DNA from 2 places in the Rhizobium sp. A22-96 genome. Region 2 is predicted to be linked to the other one. Evidence: predicted binding sites of a transcription regulator. Region 2 holds the regulator's gene; the other holds the start of a gene.
The links. The regulator LexA, encoded in region 2, represses DNA repair genes until DNA is damaged. The targets are predictions, from matches to a motif close to TGTTCNNNNTGTGTTCNG.
Positions count from the first base shown of each region.

Region 1: a site for LexA is predicted at 2,825-2,842, ahead of ACQZ6F_RS18845 (ImuA family protein). Genes of this name have one in related genera too.

Region 1 covers NZ_JBNWDQ010000004.1:110,912-115,546, reverse strand. The annotation lists gene ACQZ6F_RS18855 (error-prone DNA polymerase) at 1-387, opposite strand, end outside; gene ACQZ6F_RS18850 (Y-family DNA polymerase) at 384-1,811, opposite strand; gene ACQZ6F_RS18845 (ImuA family protein) at 1,852-2,802, opposite strand; gene ACQZ6F_RS18840 (metallopeptidase family protein) at 3,079-3,516, shown strand; gene ACQZ6F_RS18835 (DUF1737 domain-containing protein) at 3,582-3,788, opposite strand; gene ACQZ6F_RS18830 (HpcH/HpaI aldolase/citrate lyase family protein) at 3,816-4,635, opposite strand, start outside.
Region 2 covers NZ_JBNWDQ010000003.1:901,379-906,013, reverse strand. The annotation lists gene eno (phosphopyruvate hydratase) at 1-51, opposite strand, end outside; gene kdsA (3-deoxy-8-phosphooctulonate synthase) at 201-1,040, opposite strand; gene ACQZ6F_RS17215 (VOC family protein) at 1,037-1,924, opposite strand; gene lexA (transcriptional repressor LexA) at 2,320-3,042, shown strand; gene ACQZ6F_RS17205 (ComEC/Rec2 family competence protein) at 3,023-4,635, opposite strand, start outside.

The DNA.
Region 1 (4,635 bases), on a different contig from region 2:
CAACAGCCGGCAAAGATGTGCCCAGCCTTTGCGGTTCTGCGGATAGGCAAGAATGTCGGGTGTGCCGTCCGAAAAGACCAGGCGGGCGCCGGGCTGGAAAGCGACCGGTTTCAGGAGCGGCTTTTCCGGCTGCCCTTTGGCGCGACGTTCAATGTTTTCCTCAGCAATCCTTTTATATTCCGCCCGGAGAACCTTGGTATGCGCATGCGCCTTGACGACGCCGGCAACCGAATTGCGGTCGGCAATTCCAAATCCGGAAAGCTTCAGGATAGCGGCCTGCGCCACCATCTCTTCCGGATGCGACGCGCCTTCGAGAAAGGAAAAGTTCGTTCTCGCGCCGATCTCGAAAAAAGACGCTGACGCGAGAGGGGTCGGATGCGCGCTCATGCGAAGACCCCATGCATGTACCAATCCGGCGGCGTTGCAGTCTGGCCGTAAAGGCCCTTGCGGAACAGCCAGAAACGGTGGCCTTCCTCGTCCTCGATCTGGAAATAATCGCGGACAGGTTCTTCCTTTTCCTCGACCCACCATTCCGCCGAAAGCCGCTCCGGCCCTTCGGCCCGGCTGACCCGATGCATGACGCGCCGCCAGCGGAACTGCCGGGGAGGGCCGTCAGGCACTTCGGCGGCAACGGTTTCGACCAGTTCCGGCATACGAAACAACCGCAACGGCCGTTCGCCCCTGAAAAAGCCGCGGCCGGCATATTCTCTGCCTGTCCGCCGGCGAGCCGCGAGGATTTGCATGGCTGGCACCGGCCGGGCGGCCCGTTCGGGAATATGGCTTTCCCTGAGCTCGAAACCCTGCAGGCAATCCGGCCCCAGCCGCGCTGCAACCCGGTCGACAAAGGCGGCAAGTGACGTGCCCTGCCGGTCCTCCCCGACGAAATCGCCCTGCAGCGCATCGAAGGGCGCGTGCTGCAGCACATTGAGACGGACAATCTCGAAACCATATCCCGCATCGAGATCGTCATGAATGGCGGTGAAGCGCTCGTTAAACAGGCTGGCGATCCGGCCCGGCTCCCGCAGCGGCTGCGATGCCCCGGCAGCGATGCGGAAGACCGCCCCATCCACCCTGAACAGCAAAAGCTCGAAGGAACGGCCGCCGACGCCACGCGCCTCCAAACCCGGCTTCAGCGTTTCGGCAAGCATGTGGGCGAGCTGCAGAATATCGGCTTCCGCCTGCACCGGTTCGGCAAGCCGGCGCTCGGCCGATAATTGCGCCACCGGCCGGCGCGGCGAAATCGGCTCCTCGATGAGACCGACTGCCTGATCGAGCCGCAACAACACCTGTGCGCCGAAGCGACGGGCAAGCGGCGCCCGTGGCGCCGCCAGGAGATCGCCCACCTGCTTCAGGCCCATCTTCTGCAAGGCGGCAACGCTCTCCTCGCCAAGCCGCAACGACGCCACCGGCAGCGGCGCCAACGCCTCCTCCATGGCTTCCGGGGGAACGATGCGGCTCTCTTCAAAACGGGCGACCGCCCAGGAGAGGCCAGGCGCGGAGGAAATGGCGCCGCGCACATCGAGCCCGAGCCGGGAAATCCGGATCAATATATCCTCGAGCAGCGCCTCTTCGCCGCCGAAGAGGTGCGCGCAGCCGGTAATATCGAGAAAGAGGCCATCCTTGCCATCGATCGCCACCAGCGGCGTATAGCGGTCACACCAGTCGGCGATCGCCTCCAGCAGCTTGCGATCCGCCGCAAGATCTTCCTCGATGACATCGAGGGTAGGGCAGATCGCCCGAGCTTCGGCCACGCCCTGGCCGCGCTTCAGGCCGATCATCTCCGCCCGCTCGTTGAGCGCGGTCAGCCGCATGGCATTGTTCAGCCTGCCGGCGCAGACGAGCGGTGGCGCTTCAAGCCTGCCTGTCGAACGCCAGGACAGGCCCCAGCGCTTGCGCGCGATCCGGTCGGTTGGCAGATGCGGAAAAGTCAGCGCCAGAATGCGCTGCGTGTTCGCCGGGAAGGACAGGGTGCTGAGCATCGGAGACAGGGGCAAAGCGGCGGTCATGGGCATTCCACTCCAGGGTTATGGAAAGAGGCGCGGGGTTGCGGCTCTTTTCCAAGGTCAGACGAAAGGCCGGATGACCGATGCTGCCGCCAAGCACCGATCCGTCCGGCAGGGGCCGCGCCTGCGCCGGCGCGGGTTCGACGGAAAAGCGGAAGAGGGCGCTGCTCGCTTCCTCCTCGCCTCCCTGCCGCAATAAAAACAGGGGCCGGCCTGCCGCCTTGGCCCTGAGCGCCAGCCGCCGGCTTTCCGTCAGCCCGAAACGCGCGGGATTGCCGCGCACTTCCAGGATGACGACCGCAAAGGCCGCGCTGGCAAGCGCTGCTTCCGCCAGCCAGAGCGCTTCCTCCAGCTTGCGCGGAGATGCCTGCAGGAAGCCGGCCGGCTCCAGTCCGAAATCCATGATCCCGATGGCATAGGGCAGGCCCGCCTCCATCGCGGCGACCGTATCGCCGATCCAGAGAACCGGGGATATGGCCGCATCTGTGCCGGCGGCTTGCGCATGAAGCCTCGCGGCAAGAGCAAGGGTAAAGCCGCTGGCTACGCCCGCATCACGCAGGCCCAGCGAGCGGATTTCCGTCAATGCATCCAGCGGCACGCCACCCTGCATCGCGTCATCGAGGTCCTCAACCCCGATCGCAAGCAAGGATTGGGCAGCCCCCGCCGAACAGGGTCTTGCCTTCTCCGCCAGCGTCTCATGCGCCGCCGCTGCCAGCGCCGGTATCGGCCTGCCTTCCAGTCGGGCAATGGTTTCACGCAGGGCAAAAAGCGTTTCCCCCGCCACGGCGGCCTCGGCCATGACGTTCACTCCAGATCGATAATGTTCCTGTTATGTTCTTATGGATTCCAGAGGTCGGAAAAAGAGTCAACACCAATTTATAAGAAAATATTCCTGTGCGCAGAGCCGAATGATTGGAGTCTATTCAAGCTGAAATCTGAATCCGCCCTAAAATCAAACAGGTAGACCATGGTGCCGTCCGAAAGCCGCTCAAAGACTTTTCGGCATCATGCCCCAATCCGCTCTCGTAAAAGCTGCGCAAAGTCTCTATATGACCAGCTAAGGAAGGAAGCATTCATGGCTCGCATTGACCAGAGCGAGGATTGGCGGGACCGCCACGCGCCCTCAATCAGCACATTTGAATCTCTGGCTATGGAGGCTTACAGCCACTTGCCGGACGAATTCCGCTCGCTCACCGGCAACCTCATCATCCTCATCGAAGATTTTCCCGATGACGATGTCTTCGAGGATATGGCGCTGGAAACGCCCTTCGACCTGCTTGGCCTTTTCGAGGGTCGCGGCATATCGGAGCGCTTCACCGCCCAGACCGGCGAAATGCCGAACAAGATCCGCCTCTACCGCCGGCCGATCATCGATTACTGGGCTGAAAACGAGGAAACCCTCGGCGATATCATCACCCATGTCCTGATCCACGAAATCGGCCATCATTTCGGCCTGAGCGACGAGGACATGGAACGCATCGAGGCGAGCGCCGAGGAAGCCACGGATCGGTAGTATCGGCCCTGACCGCAGGACGGTCAGGGAAAAACATCAAGCCTTCGATGAGGAATTACGTCCTCTTACTGCTCGGAAAGCTTCATCTCCGGATCGTAATCCTTGCCGGCGACTTCCTTGACGACGGCCTGGCCGCATTCCATCCGGCCGCTCCCGGCATTGAAGGCATAGGTCGGCGAGCCCGAGAGCTCCCAGCCCTTGTTCAGCGCTGCCGATACCTTGTGGCAGAAAGAAGCGTCATCGGGGCCGGTGAGGAAGCGATAGAGTTTCATCAAAGCGTCTTTCGTAAATACCAGCCCTCACCCTGAACGTGTCGAAGGGCGATGGCGCTGCTCGATCAGGCGAACTTTATGGACGAGTCTTTCCGCCTGGACAAGATGCAGCCGCTCCACCATCCGGCCGCCGAGGTTCACGACATTGAGATCGGCGGCACCTGGCTCGGCAAAGGCTGATATGATCGCCTCAGCCTCGGCAACAGCCGCTTCATCCGGACCAAAATGCCGATTGGCGGCCTCGATCTGGCTCGGATGAATCAGCATCTTGCCAGAAAAGCCCATGGCGATACCCTGGGCGCATTCCGCATCGAGCGCGTCCATATCCTTGAAATCGTTGAAAACGCTGTCGATGGCCTCAAGCCCATAGGCACTGACGGCCAACACCACCTGCATCAGCCAGGGCACAAGATAGGCGCGGCCCGACTGCGGCAGCACGCCCGTTTCCTTTCTGAGATCGTTGAGCCCGACGACGAAGCAATCGAGCCTGCTGCCCGTGGTGCGTCCAGCCTCGGCGATCGAAGCGGCATTCAGGATGCCGCGCGGGGTCTCGATCATCGCCCAGATGCGCAGGTTTTCCGGCGCATCGGCTTCCGCGAGCCTGTCACCCACGAGCATCACGTCCTGCGGCTCATCCACCTTGGGCAGCAGCACCGCATCCGGCTCCAGTTCCACGACCAGCGCCAGATCGTCAGCCCCAAAATTGGAGGAAAGCGCGTTGATGCGGATGATCCGCTCCTTGCTGGGAAGCGCAGACGAGGCGAAGAACGCCCGCAAATTCTCCCGCGCCTCGGCCTTCTTTTCCGGCGAAACCGAATCTTCGAGATCGAAGATGACGGCGTCGCAA
Region 2 (4,635 bases):
GCCACGGCTGTCGAGAATCTCGCGGGCGATAATGTCGGTGATTGCGGTCATGATAGCTTCCTGCTCGCTGGTTTATAAATCGATTGAAATGGTCTTAATCGAAGACGCGGAAATTACAATGCCGCTCCGCCTCCCGATTTGACACTCCTTCAGGCCCCGTAACGCAAAATCATGTCAGCCTGTTGAATGCCTGTGATTTCTCAGGCCTTGGCGATGGCGTCGAAGGCCAGAAGCTTCTCCAGAAGCCTTGGCATATCCTTCAGATAGACCATGTTCGGGCCGTCCGAGGGCGCATTGTCCGGATCTTCGTGCGTCTCGACGAAGACGCCGGCAACGCCAACGGCAACTGCGGCGCGCGCCAGCGTCTCTACGAATCGGCGATCGCCGCCAGTCGAGCCGCCCTGCCCGCCCGGCTGCTGCACGGAGTGGGTGGCATCGAAAATGACAGGCGCACCCATTGCCGCCATGATCGGCAGCGAGCGCATGTCCGAGACGAGCGTGTTATAACCGAAGGAGGCGCCACGCTCGCAGAGGAGGATATTCGGGTTGCCGCTTTCATTCAGCTTGGCAAGGACGTTCTTCATGTCCCAGGGCGCCAGGAACTGGCCCTTCTTGACGTTGACGACGCGGCCGGTCTTGGCGGCGGCGACCAGCAGGTCGGTCTGGCGCGAAAGGAAGGCCGGGATCTGCAGGATATCAACCGTCTTGGCGACAACGGCGCATTGTTCCTCGGTGTGAATATCGGTCAGCACCGGAAAGCCATATTCCTTCTTGAGATCGGCAAAAATTTCCAATCCCTTCTCGATGCCGATACCGCGCTTGCCGGAGAGCGAGGTGCGGTTCGCCTTGTCATAGGAGGATTTATAGACAAGGCCGATGCCGAGCTTGTCGCAGAGTTCCTTCAGCACGCCGGCCACCATGAAGGCATGCTCGCGGCTCTCCATCTGGCAGGGGCCGGCGATCAGCGACAGCTTGGCAGTGTTGGAAAACAGAACCTTGGACGCTCCCTCGCCGACGATCACTTCCGAATTCGTGCTCATGCTATCTCCTCGAAGGCGAAAAGAGCGCCCGCTGCGGGCGCCAGCTTTGCCAATATACGATTGTTCTTACGCGTGTAGGTGACGCCGTTAGCAGCGAAATGCGACGATGTCACGGAAAGATCGCGTGTTTTGAAAAGGATTGCGCGGGCTCGAAGCCCCGGATCGTCCTTGCCGACCCGCAAATCGTAAAACGCCTCCATGCCTTCCGGCGTCAGGAGATCGATGTCGGCATTGGCAGCCCGGATTGTCAGCCCGAAGGAATGCTCGGATATCCTGGGGTCACCTATGATCTCCTCGAAAAACGAGCGGTACGCGGCGGGTTTGGTCGTCGATATCGCCACCCGCGCAATGCCGGTGACAGCATTTTCATGGCGCTCCAGCACGCTGCGATCGGCGGGCGACGGATTGATGCGCTGGCAGCAGAAGGCCAGGAAATCGGGCGCACGCAGATCGGCGGCAAAGGCAAGACGGAAACCCGCCTGGGTTTCCGTGCCATCCGGCATCTTCATCGGCCTCGAAAAATCCAGCATCCGTCCGGCGGAGATCATGCCGGCCTTGAAACGTTCGTCGTCAGCGACAGCGTCGTTCGTGCCGAAAACCACTCCGGAGAACCCGTCTTCACCCATTCGAAACCGATAGGCCTGATCACGAGCGACGAAGACATTGCCGTCCTCGATGCTCTTTTCACACTGCTCCAGAGATGTGACCCCGAGGGGCTCCAGATAGGTCTTGTCGGCAAAGAAGACGCATGCGTTCTCGGTGCCAAAGGGATGGCGCGCATCCGGAGCCACCGTAAAGCCAAGCCTGCCAAGGCGTTCACGCGCCGATGCGATATTGACCGTCGGCAACACAAGATGATCCAGCGGATGCGGCAACGAAGTCATGGCGTCTCCGATTTTCTGCTGCGGCAGGTTTGCGCCGATCCACGGTCCAATTCAAGGCCAAAGCAGCGCAGCGATGATGCTGGACAATGACTGTTTCTCGACAGCAGCCGAACCTTCTCGGTACAAGCTAGATTTCAGCCATGCTTCAGATAGGTGACTTAAACTCAAAACCACTCCGTCTGCGCATCCAGCGGCGTTTTCCCATATTTATCGTTATGTTAGCACCGATATAACCATTCGCCGCCGCGCCACGATCCATTCGATAATTTTAAATATCTAACTGACAGGGCAAAGCTTTACCGAAATTTAAGTACTTGCGGAACACATATGGAACATATAGTGTCCGTTCTGGATTTGTTTCACGACGTTTCTCTTGATTCTGGGGTTCCAAGACGATGTTGACGCGCAAGCAGCAGGAACTGCTTCTCTTCATTCACGAACGGATGAAGGAGTCCGGCGTTCCACCATCTTTCGATGAAATGAAGGACGCATTGGATCTTGCATCCAAGTCCGGCATTCACCGTTTGATCACGGCTTTGGAAGAGCGAGGCTTCATCCGTCGCCTGCCGAACCGGGCAAGAGCGCTCGAAGTCATCAAGCTGCCGGATGCCTACAATCCCAGCCTGCAGCCGCGCCGCGGCTTTTCACCGAGCGTCATCGAAGGCAGTCTTGGCAAGCCACAGCCGGTCGCGCCGCCTGCTCCCCCAAAGGTGGCCAATGACGACCAGAACAGTTCGGTGTCGGTGCCCGTCATGGGCCGCATCGCAGCCGGCGTTCCGATCTCGGCCATCCAGAACAATACCCATGAAATAACCGTTCCCGCCGATATGCTCGGTTCGGGCGAACATTATGCCTTGGAAGTGCGGGGCGATTCGATGATCGATGCCGGCATTTTTGACGGCGATACCGTCATCATCCGCAATTCGACGACTGCCAATCCCGGTGACATTGTTGTCGCCCTTGTGGATGACGAAGAAGCAACGTTGAAGCGGTTTCGCCGCAAGGGCGCTTCCATCGCTCTAGAAGCCGCCAATCCGGCATATGAAACACGCATATTCGGGCCGGATCGCGTCAAGGTCCAGGGCAAGCTTGTCGGCCTCATTCGCCGCTATCATTGACTGGTGACGCAGAACGGATTGGCACACCATAGGTTCCGGTGCGCCAATCATAGGTTCGGTGCCGCATCCATGGGCGTTGCGGATTGTCGAAAGCTGTGGAGATGATAGGCGTGTCCGAGTCGAAATTCATTTCGACCGAGCCGGTTCGCCTCAATGTAGCGCCGGTGAAAAGCATTGCTCCGGAGCGGCAGCGATCGAGACGCAGTTTTATCGGCGTAACGACGATATTTGCGGTATCGCAAGCAGGCGGTAGATAGGCTGCGTCCTCGATGGTGACGAGCATTGCGCCGTTTTCAAGCATTGCGACACACCATGCACCCTTCTGGCAGGCAAAGCTTCCCTGCATCGTCTGATCGAGCGCTTCCTCCATTGCCTTGCGCACTGCGTTTTGTTCCTCCGTGCTTAACCGCCGGCGGCGATCTGCTTTGCTGACATGAGGGAGCCGGCTGTCGGCCGGAAGAATGGTTGGCGGTTGGTGTTCTGCTGCCACCAGCGCCTTCTGCCATTGCTCGAAGATAAAAGCCTGCGGTCTTTCGCGGTTCGTTGCCAAGATGTAGTCCTGTCGCAACGCGACCAGAGCGCCATCTTCGGAAATCATCAGATCCGGCTTCGGCACGCCGGAACTGAATGTTGCTGCACCGATCGCTGAGAGCAACAGCAGCAGCCCGACATGGCGCAGGCGGGTCCGCAACATGGTCATGATCAGGAAGCCGGCTATGAAAGTCGGCATGAGCCAGCCCGCTTGACGGCCAAAGGTGATATCGCCTCCCCAGCCCGCCACGGTCTTGGCGATCAGGATGACCAGTTCCAGTCCCTCACCGGTGACTTTCCAGAATGGCGCATCAAGGCCAAGCGGCATCAGCAACATGGCCATCATACCGAACGGCATGACAATGAACGAGACGATCGGCATGGCGGCGAGATTTGCGGCAAGCCCGTATGTCGCCAGTCGGTGAAAATGCTCGATCGAGAAAATCGCCGTCGAAGCACCGCCGACGAAGGATGTCGACAACACGCCGCCGAAAAAACGAGAGACGAAGAGCAGCGGGCTGAGGAGCCTGGAGCGCGAAAATATGCTTTCGCGATGCTGCCGCCGCTTCCACAGCGTATAGCCCGACACCAGCGCCAGCGTCGCGGCATAGGACATCTGGAAACTCGGCCCCAGCACTTGCGATGGAGACAGAATGAGGATCACGATTGCCGAAAGCGCTACATTTCGCAGGCTGATCGATGGCCGGTCGAAGAGCACGGCAACCAGCATGATCGCCATCATGATGAAGGCGCGTTCTGCAGACACGCCGAAACCGGAAATGAGGTAATAGGCTGTCACGGTGAGCAGCGCACCAAACGCGGCCACCTTCTTGGTTGGCCAGGCCTGCGCGACACCAGGAAACAGACTGAAGAGATAACGCAGGCCGATATAGAAAATGCCCGCCGATAGCGCCATGTTCAAGCCTGAAATGGCGATGATATGCGTCAGGCCTGCGGTTCGCAGCGCCTCGGTCGTTTCATCTGAAATCGCTCGTCTCTCATCGGTGACAAGCGCGGCTGCAAACGCACCGGTGTCACCTGGCAAGGTTCTCCTGATCCTGT